4 regions of the Pseudomonas imperatae genome follow, and region 1 is predicted to be linked to each of the others. Evidence: riboswitches for the same ligand, from Rfam matches in the RefSeq annotation. Region 1 holds a riboswitch; each other region holds the start of a gene.
The links. A riboswitch is a leader RNA that binds a small molecule or an ion and turns the genes downstream of it on or off. The one in region 1 is predicted to bind cobalamin.
Positions count from the first base shown of each region.

Region 2: another riboswitch for cobalamin. It lies ahead of cobW (cobalamin biosynthesis protein CobW); the one in region 1 lies ahead of cobO (cob(I)yrinic acid a,c-diamide adenosyltransferase).
Region 3: another riboswitch for cobalamin. It lies ahead of ACWKWX_RS21295 (TonB-dependent receptor); the one in region 1 lies ahead of cobO (cob(I)yrinic acid a,c-diamide adenosyltransferase).
Region 4: another riboswitch for cobalamin. It lies ahead of ACWKWX_RS12045 (ABC transporter substrate-binding protein); the one in region 1 lies ahead of cobO (cob(I)yrinic acid a,c-diamide adenosyltransferase).

Region 1 is NZ_JBSKHP010000007.1:182,717-190,459, forward strand. Features, by position in the region: gene ACWKWX_RS11320 (DUF2066 domain-containing protein) at 1-39, shown strand, start outside; gene ACWKWX_RS11325 (AI-2E family transporter) at 79-1,152, shown strand; gene hda (DnaA regulatory inactivator Hda) at 1,312-2,016, shown strand; gene ACWKWX_RS11335 (NAD-dependent deacylase) at 2,010-2,783, shown strand; gene ACWKWX_RS11340 (C40 family peptidase) at 2,851-3,486, shown strand; gene ACWKWX_RS11345 (C40 family peptidase) at 3,599-4,138, shown strand; gene ACWKWX_RS11350 (PQQ-dependent sugar dehydrogenase) at 4,220-5,536, opposite strand; cobalamin riboswitch at 5,841-6,068, shown strand; gene cobO (cob(I)yrinic acid a,c-diamide adenosyltransferase) at 6,201-6,812, shown strand; gene ACWKWX_RS11360 (cobyrinic acid a,c-diamide synthase CobB) at 6,809-7,743, shown strand, end outside.
Region 2 is NZ_JBSKHP010000009.1:47,990-55,732, forward strand. Features, by position in the region: gene ACWKWX_RS13300 (magnesium chelatase ATPase subunit I) at 1-194, opposite strand, end outside; gene cobN (cobaltochelatase subunit CobN) at 196-3,954, opposite strand; gene cobW (cobalamin biosynthesis protein CobW) at 3,958-5,025, opposite strand; cobalamin riboswitch at 5,120-5,311, opposite strand; gene ACWKWX_RS13315 (cobalamin biosynthesis protein) at 5,407-5,802, shown strand; gene cobM (precorrin-4 C(11)-methyltransferase) at 5,861-6,613, shown strand; gene ACWKWX_RS13325 (GlxA family transcriptional regulator) at 6,730-7,710, shown strand.
Region 3 is NZ_JBSKHP010000017.1:107,499-115,241, reverse strand. Features, by position in the region: gene ACWKWX_RS21325 (OprD family porin) at 1-1,263, opposite strand, end outside; gene ACWKWX_RS21320 (alpha/beta fold hydrolase) at 1,526-2,485, opposite strand; gene ACWKWX_RS21315 (helix-turn-helix transcriptional regulator) at 2,546-3,463, opposite strand; gene ACWKWX_RS21310 (fumarylacetoacetate hydrolase family protein) at 3,522-4,217, opposite strand; gene ACWKWX_RS21305 (hypothetical protein) at 4,358-4,789, shown strand; gene ACWKWX_RS21300 (DNA-binding protein) at 4,796-5,785, opposite strand; cobalamin riboswitch at 5,905-6,110, shown strand; gene ACWKWX_RS21295 (TonB-dependent receptor) at 6,219-7,743, shown strand, end outside.
Region 4 is NZ_JBSKHP010000008.1:68,831-76,573, forward strand. Features, by position in the region: gene ACWKWX_RS12025 (SurA N-terminal domain-containing protein) at 1-1,260, shown strand, start outside; gene cobF (precorrin-6A synthase (deacetylating)) at 1,427-2,185, opposite strand; gene ACWKWX_RS12035 (ABC transporter ATP-binding protein) at 2,196-2,957, opposite strand; gene ACWKWX_RS12040 (FecCD family ABC transporter permease) at 2,954-3,982, opposite strand; gene ACWKWX_RS12045 (ABC transporter substrate-binding protein) at 3,982-5,004, opposite strand; adenosylcobalamin (AdoCbl) riboswitch at 5,006-5,146, opposite strand; gene ACWKWX_RS12050 (class I SAM-dependent methyltransferase) at 5,313-6,239, opposite strand; gene ACWKWX_RS12055 (DUF4142 domain-containing protein) at 6,323-6,817, opposite strand; gene ACWKWX_RS12060 (LysR family transcriptional regulator) at 7,005-7,743, shown strand, end outside.

The DNA.
Region 1 (7,743 bases):
GCACCGCAACCTGCCCCTGGCCTGCGCTTCCATTGGTAATGCAGCGATCTTCTCTTTATATAAGGCTTGGGTGGTTTGATGACTGACATGCGTCGTTGGGTCTGGGCAGGGGCGGTGCTCCTGCTCTGCCTGTTCGTGTACTTCCTGCACCCCATCCTGTCGCCGTTCCTGGTGGCGATCGTGCTGGCCTACATGGCGGATCCGCTGGTGGACCGCCTGGAAAAGGTCGGCCTGTCGCGCACCTGGGGCGTGATCGTGGTGTTCTCGCTGTTCACCCTGGTGTTCATGATTGCCTTGCTGGTGCTGGTGCCGCTGCTGGCCAAGCAGTTCGTGCGCCTGTACGAACTGGCGCCGCAGGTGCTGGACTGGCTGCAGCACGTGGCCCTGCCGTGGGTGCAGGCCAAGCTGGGCCTGGCCGACGGCTTCTGGAAGTTCGACAAGATCAAGGCCGCAATCACCGAGCACATGGGCCAGACCACCGACATCGTCGGCGTGGTGCTGAGCCAGGCCACGGCCTCCAGCCTGGCGCTGATCGGCTGGCTGACCAACCTGGTGCTGATCCCGGTGGTGGGCTTCTACCTGCTGCGTGACTGGGACCTGATGATGGCCAAGATCCGCAGCCTGCTGCCGCGCCACCGCGAGGGCAAGATCGTCGCCCTGGCCAAGGAGTGCCACGAGGTGCTGGGCGCGTTCGTGCGTGGCCAACTGCTGGTGATGCTGGCGCTGGGCATCATCTACGCCGCCGGCCTGATGCTAGTGGGGGTGGAGCTGGGCCTGCTGATCGGCCTGATCGCCGGCCTCGCCGCCATCGTGCCGTACATGGGCTTCATCATCGGCATCAGCGCGGCGATGATCACCGGCCTGTTCCAGTTCGGCGGCGACATCTACCCGCTGATGGGCATTGGCGCGGTATTCCTGGTGGGGCAGCTGCTCGAAGGCATGGTGTTGACGCCGATGCTGGTGGGCGACCGCATCGGCCTGCACCCGGTGGCGGTGATCTTCGCCATCCTCGCCGGCGGCGAACTGTTCGGTTTCGCCGGCGTGCTGCTGGCACTGCCGGTGGCCGCGGTGATCATGGTGCTGCTGCGCCATGCCCATGATCTGTATAAGGAATCGGACATCTACGGCGGCCAGGAAGACCCCGACCTGTAGTGGCGCCGTGCACCCGCTGTTGCGGCAGCGGGTGTGCAAATGAATGCAAACCTTTGATTTTGCTTGTGGTCTGTTGCATTGTGCGCCCGGCGTCACGGGTATAAACTTTGCTAACTTCACACAGAGGCCCCCTGCGGTTCGCCAGAACCGTCAGCCAGCATGAAACCGATTCAGCTGCCCTTAGGTGTGCGTCTGCGTGATGACGCTACCTTCATCAATTACTATCCAGGCGCCAATGCCGCTGCACTCGGCTACGTCGAACGCCTGTGCGAAGCCGACGCCGGCTGGACCGAAAGCCTGATCTACTTGTGGGGCAAGCAGGGCGTGGGCCGTACCCACCTGCTGCAGGCCGCGTGCCTGCGCTTCGAGCAGATGGGCGAGCCGGCGGTGTACCTGCCCCTGGCGCAGCTGCTCGACCGCGGCGTGGAAATCCTCGATTACCTGGAACAGTACGAGCTGGTGTGCCTGGACGACCTGCAGGTGATTGCCGGCAAGCCCGAGTGGGAAGAGGCCATGTTCCACCTGTTCAACCGCCTGCGCGACAGCGGCCGGCGCCTGTTGATCGCCGCCTCCCATTCGCCGCGCGAGTTGGCGGTGAGGCTGCCGGACCTGAAGTCGCGCCTGACCATGGCGCTGATCTTCCAGATGCGCCCGCTGTCGGACGAAGACAAGCTGCGTGCCCTGCAGTTGCGCGCCTCGCGCCGCGGCCTGCACCTCACCGACGAGGTCGGGCACTTCATCCTCACTCGTGGTACCCGCAGCATGAGCGCGCTGTTCGACCTGCTGGAGCGCCTGGACCAGGCCTCGCTGCAGGCCCAGCGCAAGCTGACCATTCCCTTCCTCAAGGAAACCCTGGGTTGGTAGACCTGCAGCTGCTGGCCCGCGCCGGCGCTGCCCTGCGTGATGCCCGGCGCATCCTGGTGATTACCGGCGCCGGCCTCTCCGCCGACTCCGGTTTGCCCACCTACCGTGGCCTGGGTGGCCTGTACAACGGCACCACCAGCGAAGGCCTGCCCATCGAAAAAGCCTTGTCGGGGCCCATGCTTGAACGCGACCCGGCGCTGTGCTGGAAATACCTGGCGCAGCTGGGCGAGGCCTGCCTGGGCGCGCAACCCAATGCGGCGCACCACGCCATTGCCCAGCTGCAGAAAGCCAAGCCGGAGTGCTGGGTGCTGACGCAAAACATTGACGGTTATCACCGTCAGGCAGGAAGTCCCGACGAACGGTTAATTGAAATTCACGGGGAATTGGCGCCACTGTTCTGTCGCGCCTGTGGCGCTGTACGCGATGATTTGCGGGAAATCCTTGGTCAGCCACTGCCGCCGCGCTGTAACGTCTGTAATGGCGTTATGCGGCCTTCCGTGGTGCTTTTCGAGGAAATGCTGCCCGAGCGGGCGATTGAGGCGCTGTATCGGCAAATGGCGATCGGTTTCGAGGTGGTGCTGGTGATCGGCACCACGGCAAGCTTCCCCTACATCAACGCGCCCATCGCTGAAACCCGCGCCGCTGGCGGGTTTGCCATTGAGATCAACCCATTGCGAAGCGGGCTTTCTGCCAGCATGGACGTGTTTTTTGAGAGTAGGGCGTTAGAAGTCATGCCGAAACTGCTGAGTCACATTTTTTTCGATTGAATTTGCAAATGGATTTGATAGCGGGCATAGTCGCGTCTTCTTAACTTCTACAGACACGGTCGTGCCCATGCTAAAGCGCTTCGCACCCCTCGTGCCCCTCGCACTCGTGACCCTGCTTTTCGGCTGCGCGGCTCATACGCCGGTATCGCAGCAACAGGCTCTCAACCCGGTGACTCCACAGTCCCAGGCCCAGACGAAAGCTGTAACCCTGAATTTCCAAGAAGAAGAGCTGGATACCGAAAAGGAACTGGCTGACTTCTCCGAGAACAGCAAGCCCTACCAGATGCCCATGCTGGCTGACAGCATCCTGGAACGCGGCAAATCGCTGATCGGCACCCGCTATCGCACCGGTGGTTCCACTGAATCGGGCTTCGATTGCAGCGGCTTCATCGGTTACCTGTTCCGCGAGGAGGCCGGCATGACCCTGCCGCGTTCCACGCGTGACATGATCAACGTCAAGGCCCCCCTGGTAGCCCGCAACAACCTCAAGCCCGGTGACCTGCTGTTCTTCAGCACCCGTGGCCGTGGTCGCGTGAGCCACGCCGGCATCTACCTGGGCGATGACCAGTTCATCCACTCCAGCAGCCACCGTAGCGGCGGCGTGCGCATCGACAGCCTCGATGACGCCTACTGGAGCAAGACCTTTATCGAAGCCAAGCGTGCCTTGGCCATGGCACCGACCACGACTATCGCACGCAAGTAAGCAGTCTGGGCGGTACTCGCAGCGGCGGCGCACTGAAAAGTGTGCCGCCGTTGCGCGTTTTCGGGAATACAAGCTAGTCTTCAACGGCAGTTGAATCAGGATGGTTCTGTTTATGTCGCTAACGGCCCGTTTCGCGCTATTACTCTTCGCAGGCCTGCTCACCGCCTGCGCTGGCCACAAGCCGCCACCTGCGCCTGCGCCGGTGTATCAACCTTTTGTTTCAGCTCCCCAGCAGCCCCTGTCTCCCCAGGCCGATGACGTCCTGATGCGCGCCATCGGGCTGGTCGGCACCCCATACCGCTGGGGCGGCAACACGCCGGATTCGGGCTTTGACTGCAGCGGCCTGATCGCCTACGTCTATCGCGACGCGGCCGGCATCAGCCTGCCGCGCTCCACGCGGGAAATGATCAGCATGCGCGCCCCCGATGTCAGCAAGGATGCCTTGCAGTCCGGTGACCTGATCTTCTTCGCCACCAGCGGTGGTTCGCAGGTCAGCCATGCCGGCATCTACGTGGGCGAGGGCCGCTTCGTGCATGCCCCGGCCACGGGTGGCACGGTGAAGCTGGACTACCTCAACAAGCCGTATTGGCAACACGCCTACCTGAACGCCAAGCGCGTGCTGCAACCAGCAAGCCTGGCGCATAACCCTTGATGCGCCTGTGGGAGCTGGCTTGCCAGCGAGCTGTTCGGGTTTCCCCCAAAGCTCGCTGGCAAGCCAGCTCCCACAGGTTGTTTACTTCTCAGCCGTAATCCGCCAGATCTTGTTCCCCACGTCATCCGCCACAAGCACCCCGCCCTTGTGGTCCTCGGTCACGCCCACCGGCCGGCCCATGGCCTGTTCCTTGTCGTTGAGGAACCCGGTCAGCACGTCGATCGGCTGGCCGCTGGGCTTGCCGTCCACGAACGGCACGAAAATCACTTTGTAGCCACTGTGTGGCTTGCGGTTCCACGAACCGTGCTGGCTTACGTAGGCGCCATGGTTGAACGGCGCCGCCAGCCCGCCGCTGTTGCTGGCAAAGGTGAAGCCGATGGAAGCGGTGTGCGGGCCCACGGCGTAGTCCGGGGCGATGGCCTTGGCCACCAGTGCCGGGTTCTGCGGGCTGACGCGGTTGTCGATGTGCTGGCCGTAGTAGCTGAACGGCCAGCCATAGAAGCCGCCGTCCTTCACCGAGGTGATGTAGTCAGGCACCAGGTCGCTGCCGATCTCGTCGCGTTCGTTGACTGAGGTCCACAACTGCCCGGTCTGCGGCTCGAAGCCCATGCCGTTGGGGTTGCGCAGGCCGGAGGCGTAGATGCGGTGCTCGCCGCTGGCGCGGTCCACCTCCCAGATCGCCGCGCGGCCTGCTTCCTTGTCCAGGCCGTTCTCGCCGACGTTGCTGTTGGAGCCCACGGTGACGTACAGCTTGTTGCCCGAGGGGCTGGCGATGACGTTCTTGGTCCAGTGGTGGTTGAGCGGCCCGCCCGGCAGGTCCGTCACCTTGGTGCCCTGGCCGCTGATGGCGGTGGCGCCGGTGTTGTAATGGAAGCGCAGCAGGGCATCGGTGTCGGCCACGTACAGGTCGCTGCCCACCAGGGTCATGCCGAACGGCGAGTTGAGGTTGGCGATGAACACTGTGCGGGTGTCGGCCACGCCGTCGCCGTCGGTGTCGCGCAGCAGGGTGATGCGGTTGGCGCTGGGCACGCCGGCGCCGGCCTTGCCCATGACCTTCTTCATTACCCAACCCTTGATGCCCTTGGCGTCCTCGGGCTTGGGCGGCGCGTTGGTCTCGGCCACCAGCACGTCGCCGTTGGGCAGCACGTACAGCCAGCGCGGGTGGTCCAGGCCCTCGGCGAAGGCGGCCACCTGGGTGCCCTTGGCCGGCTGGGGTTTCTCGCCGTCGGGCCAGCCGATGGCGTCGGCGATGTTCACCGTGGGGATCAGTGTCTTGTTCGGCGCCGGCAGCTGCGGGTGCGGGCCGGTGCCGTCGGCCACCTTCAGGGTCGAGGACTCGCCACAGGCCAGCAGCGTGCTGGAGGCGAGGATGATCAGGGCCAGGCGGGTCTTGTGCATTGTAATTGCTCGCTGAGGCGGAGGTATGTGCTGTAGAGGGGCGGGGTAGGGCAGTGGTTCCAATAAAACCCCGCAGCAGCAACTGTCTTGAAACGGCGTCGTCTGCATCGCGACTAAAGTCGGCTCCTACGCCGTTCGTGGTAGGAGCCGGCCTTGGCCGCGATGCAGGCGACGCGATCGACAAAGGTGCACGCGCTCCGTAGCAGCGGCCGAAGGCCGCGTCAGGGCCGGACGCCGCCTGGCGGCAGCTGCTACGGGGGAGGTATGGCGAGCTTTAATTGACCTCCCACCCCCAACCCTCTAACCTTCCCGGCGTGTTTCAGGTGCCCTGCAGCCCCACGGCTGGCAGGGTGAAACAGGGAAGCCGGTGAGCCGCCGCAGGTGTGCGAGCCCGGCGCTGCCCCCGCAACGGTAAATGAGTCAAGGTCGCGCATGGCGCCACTGGGCCGAATTGGCTCGGGAAGGCGCGTGGCCCCGGGTGTGCATGCCCCCGCTCATGAGTCCGGAGACCGGCCTGGAACCCTTCTTGGCAAGCCGCTGGCTTGCCGGTCCCCTTTTGTTCTGTCGCGCGGGTGAGAGCGGCATTGACGAGTCTGTGCTGCGTCCGTCCGGGCGGCGGCTTTTCGTCGATGTCGCCTGTGTGCAGGTGTAGCGGAGAGCTGCGATGAGTGAATCCCAGGAACGTGAACAACGCCATCTGGCGCGCATGTTGCGCAAGAAGGCGATCATTGACGAGCGCATTGCCAATGCGCCCAACGAATGCGGGCTGCTGCTGGTACTGAGCGGCAACGGCAAGGGCAAGAGCAGCTCGGCCTTCGGCATGCTCGCGCGCGCCATGGGCCACGGCATGCAGTGCGGCGTGGTGCAGTTCATCAAGGGCCGCAACGCCACCGGCGAAGAGTTGTTCTTCCGCCGCTTCCCCGAGCAGGTGCGCTACCACGTGATGGGCGAGGGCTTTACCTGGGAAACCCAGGACCGCCAGCGTGACATCGCCGCCGCCCAGGCCGCCTGGGAAGTGTCCCGTGGCCTGTTGCAGGATGAGAGCATCGGCCTGGTGATTCTCGATGAACTGAACATCGCCCTCAAGCACGGCTACCTGGACCTCGACCAGGTGCTGGCCGACCTGCAGGCGCGTCCCGCCATGCAGCACGTGGTGGTCACCGGCCGTGGCGCCAAGGACGAGATGGTCGAACTGGCCGACACCGTCACCGAGATGGGCATGCTCAAGCACGCCTTCCAGGCCGGCATTCGTGCCCAGAAGGGCATCGAGCTATGACCCAGCCGCGTCATTGCCCGGCGGTGCTGATCGCAGCACCCGCTTCTGGCCAGGGCAAGACCACCGTCACCGCCGCCCTGGCGCGCCTGCACCGCAACCAGGGGCACAAGGTGCGGGTGTTCAAGTGCGGGCCGGATTTCCTCGACCCCATGATCCTGGAACGGGCCAGTGGCGCGCCGGTGTACCAGCTCGACCTGTGGATGGTGGGCGCCGAGGAAAGCCGGCGCCTGCTGTGGGAAGCGGCGGCCGAGGCCGACCTGATCCTGATCGAGGGCGTGATGGGCCTGTTCGACGGCACCCCCAGCAGCGCCGACCTGGCGCGGCACTTCGGCGTGCCGGTGCTGGGCGTGATCGACGGCACCGCCATGGCCCAGACCTTCGGCGCCCTGGCCCTGGGCCTGGCGCGCTACCAGCCGGACCTGCCGTTCGCCGGCGTGCTGGCCAACCGCGTCGGCACCCTGCGCCACGCGCAACTGCTTGAAGGCAGCCTCACCGAAGGCCTGCGCTGGTACGGCGCGTTGTCTCGCGAGACCGGCATCGAACTGCCCAGCCGCCATTTGGGCCTGGTGCAGGCCAGCGAGCTGAACGACCTGGACCTGCGCCTGGACGCGGCCGCCAATGCCCTGGCGGCAAGCTGCGAAGTCGCGCTGCCACCGCCGGTCACCTTTGCTGCGCCCACCCCGGTGCCGTGCGAACCGCTGCTGGCCGGCGTGCGCATTGCCGTCGCCCGTGACGAGGCCTTCGCCTTCACCTACGGCGCCAGCCTCGACCTGCTGCGCGCCATGGGCGCCGAGCTGAGCTTCTTCTCGCCGGTGCATGACCAACAGTTGCCGCCCTGCGACAGCCTGTACCTGCCCGGTGGCTACCCGGAACTGCACCACCACACCCTGGCGGCCAACGCGCCGATGCTGGCGGCGATTCGCGGCCACCA
Region 2 (7,743 bases), on a different contig from region 1:
AGGGGCAAGGTGACGAACTGGCCGCTGGCGAGCAGGTCGGCCAGGCCACGGGCCAAAGTGCTCTTGGCCATGCCGCGCGGGCCTTCAATCAGCACGCCGCCGATCTTCGGGTCGATGGCGCTCAGGCACAGGGCCAGTTTCAGCGAGTCGGCGCCAACCACGGCGGCCAGGGGAAAATGCGGGGTATCGCGCATGTCAGGCATCTTCTTCTATATCCAGCAGCAGTTCTTCCAGGGCCTGGCGGTAGTCGCCCGGCTCGCCCCACAGGCCGCGTTGCTGGGCCTCCAGCAGGCGCTCGGTGATGTCGCGCAGGGCATGGGGGTTGTGCTGCTGCATGAAACCTCGGGTGTCGGCGTCCAGCACGTAGGCATCGGCGAGCAAGGCGTACTGGTGGTCGTCGATCAAATGGGTGGTGGCGTCGAAGGCGAACAGGTTGTCCACCGTCGCCGCCAGCTCGAACGCTCCTTTATAACCGTGGCGCTTGGCGCCGTCGATCCATTTGGGGTTCACCGCCCGGGCGCGCACCACGCGGTTGAGTTCTTCCTTCAAGGTGCGAATGCGCGGCAGGTCAGGCTGGCTGTGGTCGCCGTGGTAGCTGGCGGCAGCCTTGCCGCCCAGGGTCTCGGCCGCGGCAAGCATGCCACCCTGGAACTGGTAGTAGTCGTTGGAATCGAGCAGGTCGTGCTCGCGGTTGTCCTGGTTCTGCACCACGGCCTGCACCTGGCCCAGGCGCTGGGCGAACTGCGCCCGCGCCGGCGTGCCGTCGTCGGTGCCGCCGTAGGCGTAGCCGCCCCAGTTCAGGTAAGCCTCGGCCAGGTCTTCGCGAGTCTGCCACAGGCGGCCGTCGATGGCGCCCTGCACACCGGCGCCGTAGCTGCCGGGCTTGGCGCCGAAAATGCGCCAGCCGGCTTCGCGGCGCGCCTGTTCGGCGTCGATGCCCTGGGCCAGCAGGGCCTGCTGCTCGCTGCGCACCTTGGCCGCCAGCGGGTTGAGGTCGTCCGGTTCGTCCAGCGCGGCCACCGCCTGCACGGCGGCGTCGAACAGGCGCAGCAGGTTGGCGAAAGCGTCGCGGAAGAAGCCCGACACCCGCAGGGTCACGTCCACCCGCGGGCGGTCGAGCAGGCTCAGCGGCAGAATCTCGAAATCGTCGACGCGCTGGCTGCCAGTGGCCCACACCGGGCGCACGCCCATCAGCGCCATGGCCTGGGCGATATCGTCGCCGCCGGTGCGCATGGTGGCCGTGCCCCACACCGACAGGCCCAACTGGCGCAGGTGGTCGCCGTGGTCTTGCAGGTGGCGTTCGAGGATCAGGTTGGCCGAGGCGAAACCGATGCGCCAGGCGGTGGTGGTGGGCAGGTTGCGCACGTCCACCGAGAAGAAGTTGCGCCCGGTGGGCAGCACGTCCAGGCGGCCCCGGCTGGGCGCGCCGCTGGCGCCAGCAGGCACGAAGCGCCCGCCCAGGGCCGCCAGCAGGCCGCCGATCTCGGCCGGGCCGCACGCGTCCAGGCGTGGCGCCACGGTGTCGCGCAGGCCGTCGAGAATCAGGTCGACGTCAGCCCAACCAGTGGCGGCAGGCGTGTGCAGCGCCTGTTCGATCAGTTGCGCGGCATACAGCTCCAGGCGTTCGCGGGTGTCGCCGGCGGTGCGCCAGCTGTCCGCGCTGACCGCCTGCAGGCAGGCCGGTCGGGCGCCGTCCCAGCTGTCGCCAAGGTTGCAGTCCAGCGGGTCGAAGCCCAGCTGCAGCGCCCGCCCGAGGGTGCGGATCAGACTGGCGTGGGCGCCGCGGCCATCGCCACGCGGGATGCGCAACAGCGACGCCAGGGTGTCGATGCGCAGGCGCCCGGTGGGCGACTCGCCGAAAATGTGCAGGCCGTCGCGGATCTGCGATTCCTTCAGGTCGCACAGGTAGGTGTCCAGGCGCGGGAGCCACAGCGCAGCGTCGGCGTCGCTGTCCCAGCCGGCATCCAGTTGCAGCTCGCGGTCGATCTGCGCGTCGCGCACCAGCGCCAGGATCTCGCGTTGCAGCTCGCGGGCGCGGCGCGGGTCCAGCAGCTGGGCGTCGTAGTATTCGTCGGCCAGGCGCTCCAGGTCGCGCAGCGGGCCATAGGTTTCGGCACGGGTCAGCGGTGGCATCAGGTGGTCGATGATCACCGCCTGGGTGCGGCGCTTGGCCTGGGCGCCCTCGCCCGGGTCATTGACGATGAACGGGTAGACGTTGGGCATCGGCCCCAGCAGCGCGTCGGGCCAGCAGTGTTCCGACAGGCCCACGCCCTTGCCCGGCAGCCATTCCAGGTTGCCGTGCTTGCCCACGTGCACCACGGCGTCGGCGCCATAGGCGTGGCGCAGCCAGAAATAGAACGCCAGGTAGCCGTGGGGCGGCACCAGGTCGGGGTCGTGGTACACGGCGCTGGGGTCCAGCTGGTAGCCACGAGCCGGCTGGATGCCGACGAAGGTCAGGCCAAAGCGCAGGCCGGCGACCATCATGCGGCCGCTGCGGCACATGGGGTCGGCGCTTGGCTCGCCCCAACGCTCGCGCACCGCCTGCTGGTTGGCCAGCGGCAGGCGCGCGAACGCCGCCAGGTAGTCGTCCATGGCCATGCTCTGGGCGCAGGGGCGCAGGTCGAGGCTGTCGAGGTCGTTGCTGACGCCACCCAGCAACTGCTGGATCAGCGCCGTGCCGCTGGCGGGCAGGCCCTGCACTGGGTAGCCCTCGACGTGCAGGGCACGCAGGATGTTCAGCGCCGCCGCCGGGGTGTCCAGGCCCACGCCGTTGCCGATGCGGCCGTCGCGGGTCGGGTAGTTGGCCAGAATCAGCGCGATGCGCTTCTGGCCGTTGGGCAGGCGCGCCAGCTCGGCCCAGCGCCGCGCCAGTTCGGCGACGAAATCCATGCGCTCGGGGTGCGCGCGGTAGCAGACCACGTCGGACTGGCTGCGCTCGCTGCGCCAGGCCAGGTCCTTGAAGCTGATGGGGCGGCTGATGATGCGCCCGTCCAGCTCCGGCAGGGCGATGTGCATGGCCAGGTCGCGCGGGCCCAGGCCCTGCTCGCTGGCCTCCCAGCCGGGTTGGTTGTCCTGGGCGCAGATGGCCTGGATCACCGGGATGTCGCGGCGGAACGGCCGCAGGTGCGGCGCTTCCGGGCTGGACTGGGCAAAGCCGGTGGTGTTGAGGATCACCGCCGCGCCGACTTCGTCCATCCAGGCCTGCACCTGGCTCAGGCAGCCGGCCTCCTTGAGGCTGGCCACGGCCATGGGCAGCGGGTTCAGGCCGGCCGCCAGCAGGCGCTGGCAGAACACGTCGACGAAACCGGTGTTGGCCGCCTGCAGGTGCGAGCGGTAGAAAATCAGCGGCACCACAGCCTGGCCGGGTTGCCAGTCGGCCTGCCACTGAGCCAGGCCGGCATCATGGTGGGCCGGATGATAGATGGCGGTGCGCGGCAGCGCCTGGGGTTCTGCCCAAGCGTAGTCGCGACCGAGAAACTGGCTGGCCAGGCAGTTGAACAACGACAACGCGTTGCCCATGCCGCCCTGGCGCAGGAAGTGCCACAGGCGTTCGCCCACCTCGCGGCCCACGGTGCCCAGGTCACTGAGCTCGGGGTCGGGGCGGTCGTCGCCGGGCACCAGGATCAGTTGCACGCCGCGTTCCGCCAGCGCCACCAGCTGCTCGACGCCGTAGCGCCAGTAGCCGATGCCGCCGTGCAGGGAAATCAGGATGACCTTGGCGTGGCGCAACACCTCGTCCACGTACAGGTCCACGGAGGCGTGGTTCTGTACCTGCATGGGGTTGGCCAGGCGCAGGCTGGGGAAGTCGTCCGGCAGTTGCCGGGCGGCCTCGGCCAGCAGCGCCAGGTGCGAGTCACCGCTGCAGAGAATCACCAGCTCGGCCGGTGTCTGGCCCAGGTCGGCGATGCTGTCGTCCGGCACGAAACCGCCGGGCTGGGTTCTCAGCAGGTGCATGGCTTAACCGTTCAGGGCAGCGCGCAGCTGGCTTTCCAGCAGGGCCGCGTCCAGCTCCTGGCCGATCAGCACCAGGCGCGTGCTACGCGCTTCTTCGGCGCGCCAGGCGCGGTCGAAGTGCTTGTCGAAGCGGGTGCCCACGCCCTGGATCAGCAGGCGCATCGGCTTGCCCGGAATGGCCGCGAAGCCCTTGACCCGCAGGATGCCGTGCTTGACCACCAGGGTGGTCAGGGCGTCGAGCAGCTGGGCTTCCGGCGCTTCGGGCAGCTCGATGGAGATGGAGTCGAAGGCATCGTGGTCGTGGTCGTCGTGATCATCGTCGTCGTGGTGATGATCATGGTGGGTCAGGCGGCCGTCGATGTGTTCTTCCGACTCGGCGCCCAGGCCCAGCAGCACGTCCAGCGGCAGGCGGCCGCTGCTGGCTTCGATGACCTTGACCGCCGGCGGCAGTTCCTCGGCCACTTCGCGGCGCACGGCGGCCAGGGCCTCGGGCTCGATCAGGTCGGCCTTGTTGAGGATCACCAGGTCGGCGCTGGCCAGTTGGTCGGCGAACAGCTCGTGCAGCGGCGATTCGTGGTCCAGGTTGGGGTCCAGCTTGCGCTGGGCGTCGACCTGGTCCGGGAAGGCGGCGAAGGTGCCGGCGGCCACGGCCGGGCTGTCGACCACGGTGATCACCGCGTCGACGGTGCAGGCGCTGCGGATTTCCGGCCACTGGAAGGCTTGCACCAGCGGTTTTGGCAGGGCCAGGCCGCTGGTCTCGATGAGGATGTGGTCGAGGTCGCCACGGCGGGCCACCAGTTCGCGCATCACCGGGAAGAATTCTTCCTGCACGGTGCAGCACAGGCAGCCGTTGGCCAGTTCGTAGACGCGGCCGGTGGCCTCTTCCTCGGTGCAGCCGATGGTGCACTGCTTGAGGATTTCGCCGTCGATGCCCAGCTCGCCGAATTCGTTGACGATGACCGCGATGCGGCGGCCCTGGGCGTTGTCCAGCATGTGGCGCAGCAAGGTGGTCTTGCCCGAGCCCAGGAAGCCGGTGACGATGGTGACGGGAAGCTTGGCCAGTGTTTTCATCGGATGCCCTTGGCAATATGGCGGGCAAACGGGACGAGAACCGCGGGTGCCGGGCACGCGGGTGCATTCGCCACCGGATCACCCCGCCCGGTTGTAGTGGAAGTCTGTCGAGGCAGGTCTCCTGGCTTGCGGCGTGGGCTCGAAAGCCGACCCTGGCGCCTTCCCGCGTGGAACGCAGTGGCATTGCCGGGGCGCGCACCGCTTACAGTTGCGGGGGCAGCTGCGGCTTGGACCGCATTCCCATCTTGGCTCCGCGTGGCGGAGAACCTCGAAGGTGCAAGGCTACGCAGTGTGGGGGGGAAGGTCAACATCGCCCCGTAGCCGCTACCTGCGGCAGCGGCTACGGGTATAGTGGTGGCTTGCAATGTGCGGACGCCTCCCATGCCTGACCTCTACGCCGGCTTCGGCTGCCAGCGCGGCTGCCCCGCCAGCGTGCTGGCCGACCTGCTCGACACCACCCTCGCCCACCACGGCCTGAGCCGCGGCGACGTGACGGGCGTGGCGAGCATTGACCTGAAGGCCGACGAGGCCGGGCTGCTGGAACTGGCGCAGGCGCTGGACGTGCCATTGACGCTTTTCAGCGCCGCGCAGCTCGCGCCTTTCGAGCCCCGGCTGACCCACCGCTCCGCCGTCGCCTTCAGCCACACCGGCTGCCACGGCGTGGCCGAAAGCGCCGCGCTGGCACTGGCCGGGCCCGGCAGCCAGCTGCGCGTCAGCCGGCAAAAAAGCCCCAAGGCCACCCTCGCATTGGCACAAGCGGGCCCGATTCCCGGATAATCACCGCCTCGCACTTGAATTTCGCTCAAGCAGCATTCGTTTTCTTCAGGATTTGCACATGACCGTCTACTTCATCGGCGCCGGCCCCGGCGACCCGGAACTGATCACCGTCAAGGGCCAGCGGCTGATCCGCCAGTGCCCGGTGATCATCTACGCCGGCTCCCTGGTGCCCGCCGCCGTGCTCGAAGGCCACCAGGCCGAACAGGTGGTCAACAGCGCCGAGCTGCACCTGGAGCAGATCATCGACCTGCTGGCCGCCGCCCACGCCCGCGGCCAGGACGTGGCGCGGGTGCATTCGGGCGACCCGAGCCTGTATGGCGCCATCGGCGAGCAGATCCGTTGCCTGCGCGCACGCGGCATTCCCTTCGAAATCATCCCTGGCGTCACCGCCACTGCCGCCTGCGCTGCCCTGCTGGGCGCCGAGCTGACGCTGCCGGGGGTGTCGCAGACGGTGATCCTGACCCGTTATGCCGACAAGTCGCCGATGCCTGAAGGCGAAGCCCTGCACGACCTGGCGCGCCACGGCGCGACCATGGCCATTCATTTGGGCGTGCAGCATTTGTCGAAAATCGTGCTGGAGTTGCTGCCCCACTATGGTGCCGACTGCCCCATCGCCGTGATCCACAAGGCCAGCTGGCCGGACCAGGATTGGGTGACCGGCAGCCTGGCGGACATTGAAGCCAAGGTAGCGGCCAAGGGTTTCCGCCGCACGGCGCTGATCCTGGTCGGGCGGGTGCTGGACACTGACTGTTTCGGCGAGTCGGCGCTGTACCGCGCCGGCCACGCGCACCTTTACAGACAACCCCTGTAGCAGCGGCAGCCCTGTGGGAGCTGGCTTGCCAGCGAGCTGTTGAGGCCCTAAAAGCTCGCTGGCAAGCCAGCTCCCACAGACGACTGCTGCTACGGAGAATTCAGCCAGGAGTTTTTATGCGCCGGATTGCCTGTTTGATTTATCCCGAGGTGATGAGCCTGGACGTCACCGGGCCGATGCAGGTGTTCGCCTCGGCCAACGAGGAGCTGGCGCGCCTGGGCCGGGCGCCCGCCTACACCCTGCTGATGCTGGGGGAACAGGCCGGCCCGGTGGCGACCTCGGCAGGTTTCAGCCTGTATGCCGAGCAGCGCTACCACGACACCGACCCCGCCAGCCTCGACACCCTGCTGGTGCCCGGCGGGCGCGGCGAGGCGGCGCAATTCGCCAACCAGCCGCTGCTGGACTGGCTCAGCCGCGCCGCCGCGCAGGTGCAACGCCTGGGCTCGGTATGCTCCGGCGCGCTGATCCTGGCCCACGCCGGCCTGCTGGATGGCCACCGCGCCACCACCCATTGGGCCGACGTGGAAGCGCTCAAGGCCTTCCCGGCCATCGATGTACAGGGCGAACGCCTGCACACTTACAGCCGCGCCAGCCGCCAGCGCTTTACCTCGGCGGGGGTCACGGCCGGCATCGACCTGGCGCTGGCCCTGGTGGAAGACGACCTCGGCCGGCCCATCGCCCTGGCCGTGGCCCGGCGCCTGGTGATGTTCCTCAAGCGCCCCGGCGACCAGGCGCAGTTCAGCCCGCACCTGGCGCCCCAGGCCTGCCGCGCGCCGCGCCTGGGCGCGCTGCTGGAGTGGATACCCGGGCAGCTAGGCGGCGACCTGTCGCTGGAAGCCCTGGCGGCACGGGCGTGCATGGCCCCGCGCACCCTGTACCGGGTGTTCATGGCCGAACTGGGGGTCACGCCGGCGCGCTACGTCGAGCAGGTGCGCCTGGAATCAGCCCGCGCCCTGCTGCAAGGCGGCCAGGCCTCGGTGCAGAGCGTGGCGCGGCTGTGCGGCTTCGGCCACCCCGAGAGCATGCGCCGCAGCTTTCACAAGGCCCTGGGCGTCAGCCCGCAGGATTACGCCGAGCGCTTCGGCGTGCAGGCATAAAAAAACGGCGCTCACGGGGCGCCGTTATAATGT
Region 3 (7,743 bases), on a different contig from region 1:
CTGGCCGGTCACTTCGGTGCGGAACGCGGCGTTCAGCCAGCTGAAGCCCAGGCCCTTGAACCGGCCCTGGTTGACCACGTAGTTCAGCGCAACGTCGCGCTCCCACTCACCGCCGGTGCTGGCCGCCTGCACGTGGTCGCCGTTGAGGTAGACCACCGAGGCGCTCAGCCCCGACAGGCCCAGGCCGGCGAAGTCGTAGCTGTACTGGGCCAGCCAGGTGCGCTCGCCGGCGTGCTGAAAGCGGCCAATCTGGCGGCTGGTGATCAGGTACGGGGCGTTGCCGTCGCCCTGGTTGATGAACGGGAAGTCGCTGCTGCCGTTGACGCGCTGGTACCCCGCCGCCAGCGACTGGCTGCCCAGGGTGTAGGTGAACAGCGCGCTCCAGGTGCGGTTGTCGACCTCGCCGTTGCTGCCCACCGCGCCACTGGATTTGTAGCCGGCCAACCGCCCGGCCGCGCTGGCGTTCTCGCCCTGGCTGCTGCTGATGAAGCCGCGCAGGTCGGTCTGCAAGGTGCCGCGCGGCAGCTTGGTGCTGTGGGTCAGGCCCACGAAATGCTGGTCGTAGAAGTCGTCGAGGTTGGCGAAGTAGTACTGCGCGGTGGTGTGCGGGTCCAGCCGGTAGTCGGCGCCAGCGTAGTAGAAGGCGTTGCTGCGCTGGCCGGTAAGGCTGTTGGCGCCGGCGATCGACAGCGACGCCTGGTTGCTGGAGTTGCGGCCCTTCACCGAGGTGATCTTGCCGCCAATGAGGGTCAGGTTGTCGAACTCGCGGCTGGTTACCTGGGTGCCCTGGAACGTCTGCGGCAGCAGGCGCCCGTCGTTGATGCCGATCACCGGCAGGTGCGGCTGCAGGGTGCCATGGCGAATCTCGGTCTTCGAGAAGCGCAGCTTGGCGGTCAGGCCCAGGCTGGCGAAGTCGTTCACCGCGCGGCCGTCGCTCTCACTGGGGAAGACAATGCCGCCGCCGCTGCTGCCGCTGTTGTAGGCCTGGCCCTTGCCCGAGTCCAGGCGCAGGCCGAGCATGCCCAGGGCGTCGAGGCCCAAGCCCAGCGGGCCGTCGGTGAAGCCCGAGGTGTAATTGAGGATGAAGCCCTGGCCCCACTCCTGCTGCTTGGACGGGGTGGCCGTGCCGCTGCGGTTGTCGTTGTTGATGAAGAAGTTGCGCAGGGTCAGGTCGGCCTTGCTGTCATCGAGGAAACCATCGGCCCACAGGGGCTGGCTGAACAAAGCGGCGCTGAGGGCCAGGGGGAAGGCTTGACGGTACATCGGACGTCCTTGGTGGGGTCAGGGACGGCGGAGTGTAGGAATGTACGTTTTGGTTCAAAAATACGGAGTTGGCCTATGGATATGCCGGGCGGGGTCATAAGTGCCTAGGGAAAAGGCATATGCTGGTGGTGCGTGGCTTTGGGTAAAGCTTTATGGATCAAGAGGTTGGAAGGTTAAATTAATCTTCATTGTGGGAGCTGGCTTGCCAGCGAGCTGTTGAGGCTCAAAAGCTCGCTGGCAAGCCAGCTCCCACCTGTGCACGTCACACGGGAAAATGGCTTGCCAGAAAGCGCAGCAAATGCCCGTTGACGATGTCGGGCTGTTCGCTCTGTATCCAGTGCCCGCAGGCCTTGACGATGTGCTGCTCCAGGCGTGGCACCCGTTTGGGCATGCGCAGCAACGTGTGCGCCTCCAGCACGCCGACTGGATCCAGGTCGCCCAGCAGGAACAGCGCCGGCTGCTCGACGCAGGCTTCGGCCAGGGCTTCGGTGCGCTGCCAGTTGCGTTCGAAATTGCGGTACCAGTTCAGCGCGCCATGGAAGCCGCGGCCGGCGAAGGTTTGCACGTACACCTCGAACGCCTCGGCGCTGCACCAGGGCGGCAGCCGGTCGGGCTGGTTGATGCCGTCGAACAGCGTGGCGCTGGCGGGCTTGTGCTTGAGGATCAGGTCGCCGTTGGCGCCGCCCTGCATGAACATGCGCAGGGTGTGGGCGATGTCGGCGTCCAGCTCGGCCTCGGCCACCCCCGGGTTCTGGAAATACAGGATGTAGTTGAAACGGTCCTTGAAGTGCGCGCGTATCAGCTCTATCGCCGGCTGCTTTGGCCGCCCGGCGTAGGGCACCGACAGGGCCACCACCGCCTGCACCCGCTCAGGTTCCAGCAGCGCCAGGTGCCAAGCCACCGGCGCGCCCCAGTCGTGGCCCACCACGCACACCTGGCGCTGGCCCAGCAGGTCCATGGCGCCCTGGATGTCGGCGCACAGGGTCAACAGGTCGTAGGCCTCCACCGCCTGGGGCGCGGAGCTGGCGCCGTAGCCGCGCATCTCCGGCACCCACACCTGGTAACCTGCGGCCACCAGCGGCGCGATCTGCGCCCGCCACGAGTACCAGCACTCGGGGAAACCGTGCAGCAGCCACACCGGCCGGCCGTGTTCGGGCCCGGCGACGTGCACGCTCAGGGTGATGCCGTTGACCGCCAGGGTGCGTTGTTGTGTGGCCTTCATCGTCCATGCTCGTCTGAACCTTTCACCTACCCTAGCAAAGCCCGGCCACAACGCTAACCATCATTGATGGACGCTATGCTCGCGCTGCTGTCGGCGAAATTGCCCGGGCGGCAGGCCCTGGGTCTGGCGGAAGCGCCGCGAAAAGTACGCTTCGTCGCTGAAACCGCAGCGCTGGGCGACGTGGCTGATGGGCTCGTCGCTGTTGAGCAGATGGGTGCGCGCCAGGCGCATGCGCCGCTCCAGCACCAGTTCGCTGAAGGTGCTGCCGGTGTCCTTGCGCAGCAGGTGGGTGAGGTAGTTGGGCGACAGGAACGCCGCGGCGGCCGCGTCCTTCAAGGTCAGCTCCGGGTTGGCGATGTGCTCGCGAATATAGGCCGTCACCCGCGCCAGCGCGTCGCGGCGGCCGCGCCGTGCGGCCTTGTCGCTGGCCAGTTGCTGCAACGCCGGGGCGAAGCGCTGGCTGACCAGGCCAATCAGTTGCAACAGCCCGGCCCGCAGCAAGGTGGTGGTGCCGAAGTCACGGGTGCGGTCCAGCTCGCGCAGGCGCAGCAGCAAGGCCTGGACCTCGGCAAAGGCGCCGTCGTCGAGAATGAAATCCAGGTGTTCCTGGCACTGGAACGGCGCCAGCTCGGGGGCCTGGCCCAGGGGCACGTCCTCCAGGTCCAGCGGGTCGCAGGCCAGGTGCGGCAGCAGGAAACCCTGGGCGAAGTTGATGAGCATGAAGTTGCCGTGCTCGGGGTGCGGGATCAGGTGCAGGCGGTGCGGCAGGATAAAGCTCAGGGCGTTGCGCGGGAACGGCCGCACCGCGCCGCCGATGTGCTGCACGGTGTCGCCGCCCAGGTTGACCTGGATCTGGAAGTATTCGTGGCGGTGCGGCGAGGTCAGCGCCTCGCGCTCCTGCTTGTCGCGGATGTAGAAATCCTCGCGGTTGCTGCGCTGCTGCATGCCGTAGGTGGGCACGCGGGACAGGGACGACATGGCAGCAACCTCGAAAGCCGGAAAGACGCCGCCAGTCTAAAGCGCGGCGCGGCGGCTGTCAGCGCTGGCCGATGCGCAAGGCGAACTGGGCGACACCGTCGATGCCGGCGCTGACCTGGTCGCCGGGCTGCAAGGCGCCGACGCCGGCCGGGGTGCCGGTGAAGATCAGGTCGCCGGGCTGCAGCGCCACCGATTGCGACAGGTAGGCGATCACGTCCGGCACCGCCCAGATCTGGTCCGCCAGGTCGCCGCGCTGGCGCTCCTCGCCGTTCACCGTGAGCCAGATGGCGCCGCTGGCCGGGTGGCCCAGGGTGCTGGCCGGGATCAACGCGGTGCACGGCGCCGACTCGTCGAAGCCCTTGGCCCAGTCCCACGGCCGGCCCTGCTTCTTGGCCTGGGCCTGCAGGTCGCGGCGGGTCAGGTCCAGGCCCACGCCATAGCCCCACACATGCGCCAGGGCCTGCTCGGGGGCGATGTCGACGCCGCCCTCGGCGATAGCCACCACCAGTTCCACCTCATGGTGCAGGTCGGCGGTCAGCGGCGGGTAGGCGATCACGCCCTCGGCCGGCACCACGGCGTCGGCGGGCTTGCAGAAGAAGAACGGTGGCTCGCGGTCCGGGTCATGGCCCATTTCCCGCGCGTGCTCGGAATAATTGCGGCCCACGCAGAACACCCGGCGCACGGGGAAACGGCGGCTGTCGCCGGCAATGGCGACGCTGGCGGCGGGCGGTGGGGCAATCACGTACTCGGTCATGGAGGGGCTCCTGATGGCAAAGGCAGGCCTGCAGTGTGCCCGCTCGCAACGGTGCCTGGCTTGGACAGCGCCGCGCGGATTATGGACAGCGCAACGCAATGGCGCATACTTTCCCTGTAGCGTCACCACAAGGAGTACCCATGAGCGATCACGACGACAACGTCATTCCTCTGCGCCGCACCAAGGTGTTCGAGGACGACGGCAGCGAACCGGCACTGCTCGACGAGGTCATGCGCCGCCTGATGGTGCAGACCTTCGCCGGCACCGACATCGACTGCGCCGCCATCCACACCCAGGGCCAGTACCGCCAGGCCCTGGCGTACATGATCCAGGGCATCCTCAACGGCCCCAACCCGGGCGACAACCTGCTGGCCTTCGCCCTCAAAACCATTCACATGTCCGGCGAGGAATTCGCCAAGCTCGACGGCTACGGCCCCAAGCTGTGCGCCCAGGCCCTGCTGGACATGGGCAACGGCGTGCCCGGCTCGGTGGAGAAGATGCAGCGGGTGCGGCGCATCCTGCGCAGCGGCCTGCACCCGGTGGGCCCGGACGATACCCCTTCCCAGCCCTGAGCGGCGTTACTCGGCGCTGGCCGCGGCGCGGTCGGCGCGCCACTGCGCCAAGGTGGCGTTGGCCTGTTGCAGCTGTTGCTCCAGGCGCGCCTCGCGCAGCACCTGGGCCTTGCTGGCCTTGGCCTGGGCCGCCTGCTCCTGGCGCAGCCCCTCGATCTGCTGGGCTTGCGCCTCGCGTGCGCCCAACGCCTGGGCCAATTGCGTGGCCAGGGCCGTGGCCTCGGCGGCCTTGTCGGCCAGGGCCTGGGTGGCGGTGTCCTGATCCTTGCGCGCCTGGCGTGCCTCCACCAGCATGCGCTCGTTGTCGCGGTTCAGGCGCATCAACTCGTCCTGCTTGACGATCAGGCTCTGCTGCAACTGCCGCACTTCCACCTGCACCTGCTGCACCTGGCTTTCGTGGCGGCGCTGGTCCTGGTCGCGCTGCTCCTTCACCGCCTGGCGGTAGTGCTCCAGGGCGTCGCGGGCGTGCTGGTGCTTGTCTTCCAGCGAGCGGATGTGTTCGTCCTTTTCCTGCACGCGCAGCTGCAGGTCGCTGCACTCCTGGCCCAACCGCGCGTTGCGGGTGTGCTCGGCCTGCAACGAGGTGCGGCAGGTAGCCAGCTGCTCCGACTCACTGGCCAGGGCCTCGGCCTGGATCTCGAACTGCTGCAGCAACGCGGCGTGGGCCTTGGCGGCTTCGGCCAGGTCGGCTTCGAGCACGGCTTTCTGCAGGTCGAAACGCGCCTGGGCCTGCTGCACGTACTCGTCGCCCTCCTCCTTCAGGCGCAAGGCCAGGCGGCCTACCAGCTCGCCCAGCTCCTGGGTCAGGTGCTCGCGCGGGGCCTGGCGGCGCTGGTCGGTTTCTTCCAGCTCCTTGAGGTAGCGGTGGATGGTGGTCTTCGAACCGGTGTTGCCCAACGCCACGCGCACGGCGTCGATGGTGGGGTTCTCGCCCCGGGCCAGCAGCGCCTCACGCGCCTTTTGCACCACTGCCTTGTTGATCCCACCCCGTGCCATGCCTGCTCCTATGAAGTGTACTGCGGTATGTATTCTGTAATGGCGCGCAATATACCACGGTGCCTGGGAAAGTCGCCGTATCGGGTTTGAAACATTGACCTGGATCCACATCAGTGGTCGAATGCGCGCCAGTTTCAGGTGCCCTCAGCCGCCGTGCTCAGGGTGAAACGGGAAGCCGGTGCGTCACTTTGGTGATCAGTCCGGCGCTGCCCCCGCAACGGTAAGCGAGCGAACGCGTCAACAGGCCACTGTGCATAGAGCATGGGAAGGCGACGCGTTCATGACCCTCGCAAGCCCGGAGACCGGCCTGCAAACGCTTCAATTGGCAACCCGCGGTGGGCGGGCGCAGGCCGGTTTCCGTGGGCGTTTGCGCCCGCGATTTGCCATGCGTGTCCCTCCGGGTTCATCTTTTCCTGACTGTAGTTGGAACAGCATGTCCCGCACTTCCCTGCTTCACAGCCTGGCCCCGTGCCTGGCCTTGTCCTTGCCCGTGCACGCCGCCGATGAGCTGGCGCTGCCGGCCACCACCATCAGCGAACACGCCGACTCCGCGCTGGCCACCCCTGGCACGGCAGGCTCGCGCCTGAACCTGACGCCGCTGCAGACCCCGGCCAGTATCAGCAGCCTCGACGAAGGCGCCATCGACCAGCGCAACAACCTCACGGTGCAGGAAGCCGTCACCCGCGCCCCCGGCATCACCAGCATCGCCGCGCCGGGCAACGGCAACACGGCGCTGTCGGCGCGCGGCTTCAGCGGCCACGAGTCGGTGATGACCCTGTTCGACGGCGCGCGCCTGTACACCGGTGCCGGCACCCAGACCTTCCCGGTGGACCCGTGGATGGTGGAGCGCATCGACGTGATCCGCGGCCCGGCCTCGGTGCTGTACGGCGAAGGTGCCACCGGCGCGGTGATCAACGTGATCCCCAAGAAGCCCTTCGACGGCGCCATCAGCAACCACCTGCGCGTGGGCTACGGCAGCGACGACCGCCAGCAGGCCGCGTTCGACAGCGGCGGCTCGCTGGGCGAGCGCCTCAGCTACCGGCTGACCCTGGACCAGCAAAGCAGCAACGGCTGGGTAGACCGTGGCCAGTCGTCCAGCCTGGCCTTCAGCGGCGCCCTGCGCTGGCAGGCCAGCGACGACCTGAGTTTCACCCTGGCCCACGAGCGCGGTGACAGCCGCCCCATGAACTACCTGGGCACGCCGCTGATCGACGGCCACTACCACGACAGCCTGCGCGACAAGAACTACAACGTGCGCAACGCCGTGCAGCACTACGACGACCAATGGACCCGGCTGACCAGCGACTGGACCCTGAGCGACGCCGTCAGTGCCAGCAACGAGCTGTACTACATCAAGAGCCGCCGCCACTGGCGCAACGCCGAAAGCTACAGCTGGGACAGCAGCCAGGGCCAGTTGCTGCGCGGCAGCTACCTGGAAATCAAGCATCACGAAGAACAGTTGGGCGACCGCCAGACCTTCACCTTCGACCACAGCCTGTTGGGGCTGGCCAGCAAGACCGTGGTCGGCGCCGAGTACAACCGCATCCGCTTCGGCCTGGCCAACAACTCGCCCTACACCGACGTCGGTGGCGACTACGTAGACCCCTGGGCGCTAGCGCCGGGCTGGTTCCACAGCCAGTCGCCGTTCCAGGCGCTGAGCCAGAGCACCACTCAGACCTTCGCGCTGTTCGCCGAGAACCGCCTGCAGCTGTCGGAACGCTGGGCGCTGGTGACCGGCGTGCGCCGCGACCAGAACCACATCCAGCGTGACGACGCGCGTACCGGCACCCGCAGCGACGTCAATCTGGACGGCGGCAACTGGCGCGCCGGGCTGGTGTTCGCGGTCACCGACCAGCTGTCCCTATACGGCCAGTACAGCACCAGCCAGGACGGCGTCAGCGACCTGGTCACCCTCAACCCCACCCAGCAGCAGCTGGACCTGGCCCGGGCCAGGCAGA
Region 4 (7,743 bases), on a different contig from region 1:
ACCGACGATGAAGTGAAGAAGCACTACGACGAGCACGCCAAGGAGTTCATGAGCCCCGACCAGGTGGTGATTGACTACATCGAGCTGAAGAAGTCGTCGTTCTTCGACAAGGTCACCGTCAAGGACGAAGACCTGCAGGCCGCCTACAAGGCCCAGACCGCCGCGCTCACCGAGCAGCGTCGTGCCGCGCACATCCTGATCGAGGTCAACGCCAAGACCACCGACGCCCAGGCCAAGGCCAAGATCGAAGAGATCCAGGCGCGCCTGGCCAAGGGTGAAGACTTCGCCAAGCTGGCCAAGGAGTTCTCCCAGGACCCGGGTTCGGCCAACAATGGCGGTGACCTGGGCTACGCCGGCAAGGGCGTCTATGACCCGGCCTTCGAGACGGCGCTGTACGCGTTGAACAAGGACCAGGTATCGGCGCCGGTGCGCAGCCAGTTCGGCTGGCACCTGATCAAGCTGTTGGGTGTGGAGGCTCCTCAGGCGCCTACCTTCGCCAGCCTGAAAGACAAGCTGACCCGTGACGCCAAGACCGCCCAGGTCGAGCAGATGTACGTGGACGCTGCGAAGAAACTGGAAGACTCCTCGTACGAAGCCTCCGACCTGGTGCAGCCAGCCGCTGACCTGGGCCTGAAGGTGCAGACCTCGGCGCCGTTTGGCCGCGAAGGTGGCAGCGAAGGCGTGACCGCCAACCGTGCCGTGGTGCAAGCCGCGTTCAGCCCGGAAGTGATGGACGAAGGCGCCAACAGCTCGGCCATCGAGCTGGACCCGGAGACCACCGTGGTGGTGCACGTGCGTGAACACCGCAAGCCGGCGCAACTGCCGCTGGAAGCCGTGTCTGACGCGATCCGCAAGCACCTGGCGCAGGTCAAGGCCAGCGAGCAGGTCAAGGCCAAGGTCGATGCCCTGGTGGCCGGCCTGCGCGACGGCAAGGTCCCGTTGGCTGCAACGCAGGAAGGCCAGGCCTGGAAAACCCAGGAAGCCGTGTCGCGTAGCCAGGAAGGTATCGATCCGACCGTGCTGCAGGACGTATTCCGCATGACCAAGCCTGTGGGCAAGGACAAGCCGGTCTACGACAGCGTCAGCCTGTCCGATGGCAGCTACGTGCTGGTCCGCCTGAACGGTGTCAACGAAGCCGCTGCCGCCACCGATGCAGAGAAAGCGCAATACCGCCGCTTCCTGGCCTCGCGTGCTGGCCAGCAGGACTTCGCGGCCTACCGCAAGGCGCTGGAAACCAAGGCGGATATCACGCGCTACTAAGCCGTGATCCCCACCTGAAAAAGGCCGCGCAAGCGGCCTTTTTCATTTCCCGGCCGCAACACCGCCTCGCCTGTACCGCCCCGTAGCAGCGGCCGCAGGCCGCGTCCCCCAGCGCCACGGTCTTCCTGGAATACCGCACAGCCCTGGACGCCGCCTGCGGCAGCTGCTACGGGAGGGTGCGCTTCAACAGGTAGGTGTCCATGATCCAGCCGTGGCGCAGCCGTGCCTGTTCGCGCGCGTGCGCGATCTGGTCGGCCACCTGGTCCAGTGGCCCAGCAATCAGGATCTCATCGGCGCTGCCCACGTAGGCGCCCCACCAGATGTACAACCCCTGGCCACGCAGGCGGTTGAACGCCTGATGGGCGTCCAGCATCACCACCTGGCTGTCACCGGCACCCAGCGCATCCCCCAGCTGCCGCCCCGGGCTGATGCGCACCGAACCACCGATCTCGTTCAGCGGCACCCGATGGGCTGCGGCCAGCGCCTGCACGGCGGTGATGCCGGGTATCACCTGGTACTCGAACACCTCGCGGCCGGCGGCCAGGATCGCCTGCAAAATCCGCAGGGTGCTGTCGTACAGGGCCGGGTCGCCCCACACCAGGATGCCCGCGCACTGGCCATCGGCGACTTCATCGGCGATCAGTTGCTCGATCAGCCGCTGCTTGTCGTCGTTCAGGCGCTGTACCGCACCCGCGTAGCTGTCGCCGTCAGGCCCGCGCGGCGGGTGGTCGGCTTCCACCATGCGCCAGGGCCGCTCGGTGGCCAGGCGCGTGCACAGGTCGCGGCGCAGGTCGTTGAGCCCGTGCTTGGCCGGGCCCTTGTCGAACAGCAGGAACACGTCGACGCGGTTCAGCGCCTTCAGCGCCTGCAAGGTCAGGTGGTCAGGGTTGCCGGCACCGATGCCGATGACCAGGACGGTTTTCATGGGCCATGCCTCAGGGCAGGTATTGAATGTGCGGGCGGCCATGGTGGGCGGAGGGGCTGACTATGCAGCGTACGCCGTAGACCTGGGCGACCCGCCCGGCGGTGAGGACCTGTTCCGGGCTGCCGCTGGCCACCACCCGGCCCTGTTGCAGCAGCACCAGGCGGTCGCAGAACATCGCGGCCAGGTTCAGGTCATGCAGGGCCATCACGCAGGTCACCGGCAGGCCCTGAATCAGTTGTAGCAGCTGCAGCTGGTGTTGGATATCCAGGTGATTGGTGGGCTCGTCCAGCAGCAGTTCGCTGGGGCCCTGGGCCAGGGCACGGGCGATCTGCGTGCGCTGGCGTTCGCCCCCCGACAGGCTGTGCCAGCTGCGCAGCCGCAGGGCGCCCAGGCCGGTGCGCGCCAGGGCCTGCTCGACGATGGCCTGGTCTTCCTGGGTCCAGGCCGACAGCGCGCCACGGTGCGGGGTGCGGCCCAGGCGCACGATGTCCTGCACGCGAATGTCCACCTCGGTGCCGGCGTGCTGTTCCACCAGCGCCACGCGCCGGGCCACGGCCTTGCGCGGCCATTGCGCCAGTGGGCGGCCGTCGAGGCTGACGCTGCCCTGGCTGGGCGTGCGCAGGCCGGCCAGCAGGCGCAGCAGGGTCGATTTGCCGGAGCCGTTGGGGCCAATCAGGCCCAGGGTGCCCTGGGCGGGCAGGTCCAGGCTGATGCCGTCGATGATCACCTGGCCGTCGACGCTCCAGCCGACGTTGTCGGCGCGCAGGCTCATGGCGCCGCCCGGTTGCGGTAGAGCAGGGCGGCGAACACCGGCGCGCCGACCAGGGCGGTGACCACGCCAATGGGCAGCACCTGGCCGGGCACGATCAACCGTGAGGCGATGTCGGCCAGCACCATGAAGTTGGCGCCGATCAGCACGCAGGCCAGCAGCAGCCGCACGTGCCGCGGGCCTACCAGCAGGCGGGCGATGTGCGGCACCACCAGGCCGACGAAACCCACGGCGCCGACGATGCTCACCAGGGTGGCGGTGATCAGCGCCGTCACTCCGAACAGCAACCAGCGCAGGCCCGCCACCGGCACGCCGAGGCTGGCGGCGGCGTCGTCGCCGAAAACGAAGGCATCCAGGGTGCGCGCGCAGTACAGGCACACCAGCAGGCCGGCGCCCACCACCGCAGCGGCCAAGCCGACGTCCGCCCAGCGCACGCCGCCCAGGCTGCCCAGCAGCCAGAACATCACGCTGCGCGCCTGTTCGGCGTTGGCCGAGGTGGAGACGATCCAGGCGGTCAGGGCGTTGAACAGCTGCGCGCCGGCCACGCCGGCCAGTATCACCTGGGCCGGGCCGCCGCGGATGCCGGTGGCCAGCAGCACCACCAGGCCGAACGCCAGCGCGGCGCCGAGGAAGGCCCCCAGGGAGATGCCAATCAAGCCGCCGCCCAGGCCCAGCAGCATCACCAGCACCGCGCCGGTGGAGGCGCCGGCGCTGATGCCCAGCACGTACGGATCGGCCAAGGCGTTGCGCAGCAGCGCCTGCAACACCGCGCCGCACAGCGACAGGCCAGCGCCGCAGCAGGCGGCCACCAGCGCGCGGCTCAGGCGGTATTCCCAGATGATGCCCTGCTGGATCCGCGGCACCTCATAGGCACCCAGCCCCAGGCCGTTGAGCAGCGCCTTGAGGGTCACGGCCAGGGGAATGTCCAGCTCACCCAGGGACACCGCCAGGGCAATCGACAGGCCCAGGCTGAACAGCGCCAGCAGGGCCAGGGCCCAGCGGCCCAGGCGGCTGCGCTCCACTGGCATCAAGGCGCCTTGCCCGTGTCGGCCAGGCCCTTGGCGATCTGCTCGATGGCGTCGACCACGCCCATGGACGGGTTCAGGGTGTTGGCGTCGACCACGATCAGGCGACCGTTGCGCACCGCCTTGAGTTCGCGGGTCACCGGGTCGTTGCGCAGGAAGGCCAGCTTCTTCTCGACGTCGTCGGCGGGGTAGAGGCGGCGCTGCATGCGCGCCAGCACGATCACGTCGGGGTCACGGGCGGCAATGCTCTCCCAGCTCACGCCGGGCCATTCCTCATCGCTGTCGATGACGTTGCGCAGGCCCAGCACCTGGGAGATATAGCCCGGCGCGCCGTGCTTGCCGGCCACCCACGGGTCGCCTTCCAGGCGCGTGCTGGAGAACCAGTACAGCACCGACAGCGGTGGGTGCGCGGTGGCGTTGGCCAGTTTCACGGCGGCCGCCACGCGCTCATGCAGGCGTGCGCTGAGGGCCTGGCCGGCAGCGGGCACGTCGAAGATGGTCGCCAGTTCGCTGATTTCCTTGTCCACCAGGGCCAGGGAATACAGCTGGCTGCGGCTGCCATCGGCGTTGGAGGTGGCGGTCACGCCCTTGCCGTCGCAGTCGCTGGGCGACACGTAGGAGGGGATACCCAGCTTCAGCAACTGCTCGGGCGTCGCCACCTCGCCTTGGGGGCCGATGTGGTAGGTGTACTGCGCCACGACGATGTCCGGCGCGGTCTTGGCCACGGCCTCGAAGCTGGGGGCGTTGTCGGCCAGGCGCGGCACCTTGGCGCCGGCGGCGGCCAGCGCCTGCGGCAGCGGCCCGAACCACACGCCGGTGCCGACCATGCGCGGGCCCAGGCCCAGGGACAGCAGAAATTCAGTGCTGGCTTGGCCGAGGCTGACCGCCCGTTGTGGTGGGGCGTCGATGCGCACGCTGTGGCCGCAGTTCTGCACGGTCAGCGGGTAGTGGCTGGCCGGCGCGGCGGCTACGGCTGAGGCGGCGGATAAACACAGGCAGGCAAAAGCAAGGCGGCGTAACAGCATGCAGCGGCTCCCGGGATGGCGCGTCCGTTGGGCGAAAGAAATGGCGTGCAGCAAGGTCTGGCTTTCGGGAGGCCCGAACACAGTGGCGCGACCGCGCCGGAGTTGCACCGGCTTCCTGCTGCACGCATTAAAAAGCCCGCAGAGGGTAAGTGGCATTGCCCAAGAGAGCAACCTGCCGTTCACCTTCCCTGGATCAAACGCTGTAGCCGCTGCCGCCAGGCTGCGCTGGCCCTGGCGTACGCTGGAGATTTTCAGCGTGGACAAGGGCCAGCGCAGCCTGCGGCAGCGGCTACGCAGTCATGCGAGGTTCAGGCGCTGGTAAACACCAGCGCCTTGAGGCCGCCTTCGGCCTCGGCGTCGGGGAATTCCGGCGGGTTTTCCAGGCGGTGCTGGAAGGTCAGCTGCGGCGCTTCCTCGGCCATGCTCTGGATCAGGAAGTCGGAGCCGATGGCCGGGTCATTGACGCAGGCCAGCACCACGCCCTGTTCGGTCAGCAGCTCGGGCAGCTTGCGCAGCACCTTGCGGTAGTCCTGGGTGAGCACGAAGCTGCCACGCTGGAACGACGGCGGGTCGATGATCACCAGGTCATAGGGGCCGCCACGCTTGACCTTGCCCCACGACTTGAACAGCTCGTGGCCCAGGAAACTCACGCGGTCCAGGTCGTGGCCGTTCAGGCGGTGGTTGTCACGGCCGCGGCTCAGGGCGGCGCGGGCCATGTCCAGGTTCACCACGTGCTCGGCGCCGCCGGCGATGGCCGTCAGCGAGAAGCCACAGGTGTAGGCGAACAGGTTCAGCACGCGCTTGCCGGCGGCCTGCTCGCGCACCCATTGGCGCCCGTAGCGCATGTCCAGGAACAGCCCGATGTTCTGCTTGCGGCCCAGGTCCAGCTGGTAGCGCAGGCCGTCCTCGTCGATGAACCATTGCTCCACCGGCTCGCCCAGCAGCCATTCGGCGGCGCTGTCGGGCAGGTAGCGGTGCTGCAGGATCAGGCTGTGCACCTGTGGGGTGGCCTGGGCCAGTGCCAGCAGCAGCGGCTTCAGCGCGGCCAGCTCGTCGGCGGCCGGTTCGCGGAACAGCGACACCAGCAGCACCCCCTGCAGCCAGTCCACGGTGATCTGCTCCAGGCCCGGCCAGCAGCGGCCGCGGCCGTGGAACAGGCGGCGGGTTTCGGCAGGCGGGTGTTGCAGGGCGGTGCTGAGGTGTTGCTGCAATAAAGCGAGGGCGTCGGCGTTCATGAAAGACTTTTGGCAGGGCATAAAGCGCCCATGGTAAACGCTGGCGCAGGGCCGTGGGAAATCCACGGCCGTGCGCGCCAGGATCACTGATGCTTGGCTTGCAGTTCCTTGGCCATTTTCAGGTGCTCCTGCAGCTTGGGCAGGGTCTGTTTGGCGAAGTCCTTGAGCTCGGCCTTGTCGGAGGATTCGACCTCTTTCTGGAACAGCTCGATGGTGTCTTCGTGGGCCTTCACCTGATTGGCGGCGTAGGCCTTGTCGAAGGACTCGTCGCGCATTTCGAGGATTTTCTTCTTCGCCTGGTCCATCAACGTGGCGTCGTCGGGCACCACCAGGTCCAGCTTGTGCGCCAGCGCCGCCAGCTTCTGGTTGGCCGCGCCGTGGTCCTTGATCATCATCTGGGCGAAGCTCTTCACGTCCGCCGAGCTGCTTTTCTGCAGCGCCAGCTTGCCAGCCTCGACTTCGGTGATGCCGCCTGCGGTGGCATCGGCGACAAAGGCGCTGGTGGCAGCGGCGAATGCGGGGCTTGCCAGCGCGCCGGTCAGGGCCAGCACAAGCGTGCCTGCTTTGAATGCGTCCATGGGAAATCTCCGTCGTTATTGTTCGGGAAGCGAGAGGGTGACGCCTCGCTCCCTACAATGGATTGCCCGGCCACCGCGTTGGTGCTTGGGCGGCGACGAACGGTCTTTCGACTATGGTCCAGCATCAATCCTGGCCATTCATGCATTAAGCTGATCGGATAAATAAAATTCGGCATGAGTGACCGGGATGAGCATCAATTTCGACCTGAACGACCTGCAGGCCTTTCGCGCAGTGGTGGAGAAGGGCAGTTTTCGCAAGGCCGCCGAGGCCATCAGCATCTCCCAGCCGGCGTTGAGCCGGCGCATCGAAAAGCTGGAAAGCGCGCTCAACGTGCGGCTGTTCGACCGCACCACCCGCCGCGTCAACCTGACCATGGTCGGCCGCGCCTTCGCCCCCAGCGCCGAACGCCTGCTCAATGACCTGGACATCGCCCTGCTGGGCATCAGCGAAGTGGCCTCCACGCGCCTGGGCAACGTCACCGTGGCCTGCGTGCCGTCGGCCGCTTATTACTTCATGCCCAAGGTGGTGGCCCGCTACCACAAGCTCTACCCGCGCATTCGCGTGAAGGTGCTCGATGCCAGCGCCAACGACGTGCAGCAGGCCGTGCTCAGCGGCGAGGCCGACCTGGGCCTGAGCTTTACCGGCAACCTGCCGCCGGAGCTGGAATTCGAACTGCTGGTGCAGGAGCACTACGTGGCCGCCTGCCGCCGCGACCACCCCCTGGCCGGGCGCAAGCAGCTGAGCTGGGAAGAGTATTTCCAGCACGACTACATCTCGGTGGACAAGACCTCCGGCAACCGCTTCGTGCTGGACCAGGCGTTGCTGCACATCCGCCCGGCGCGGCCGAGCATCTGCGAGACCCGCCATGTGACGACCATGCTCGGGCTGGTTGAGGCGGGCTTGGGGATTGCGGCGGTGCCGTCCA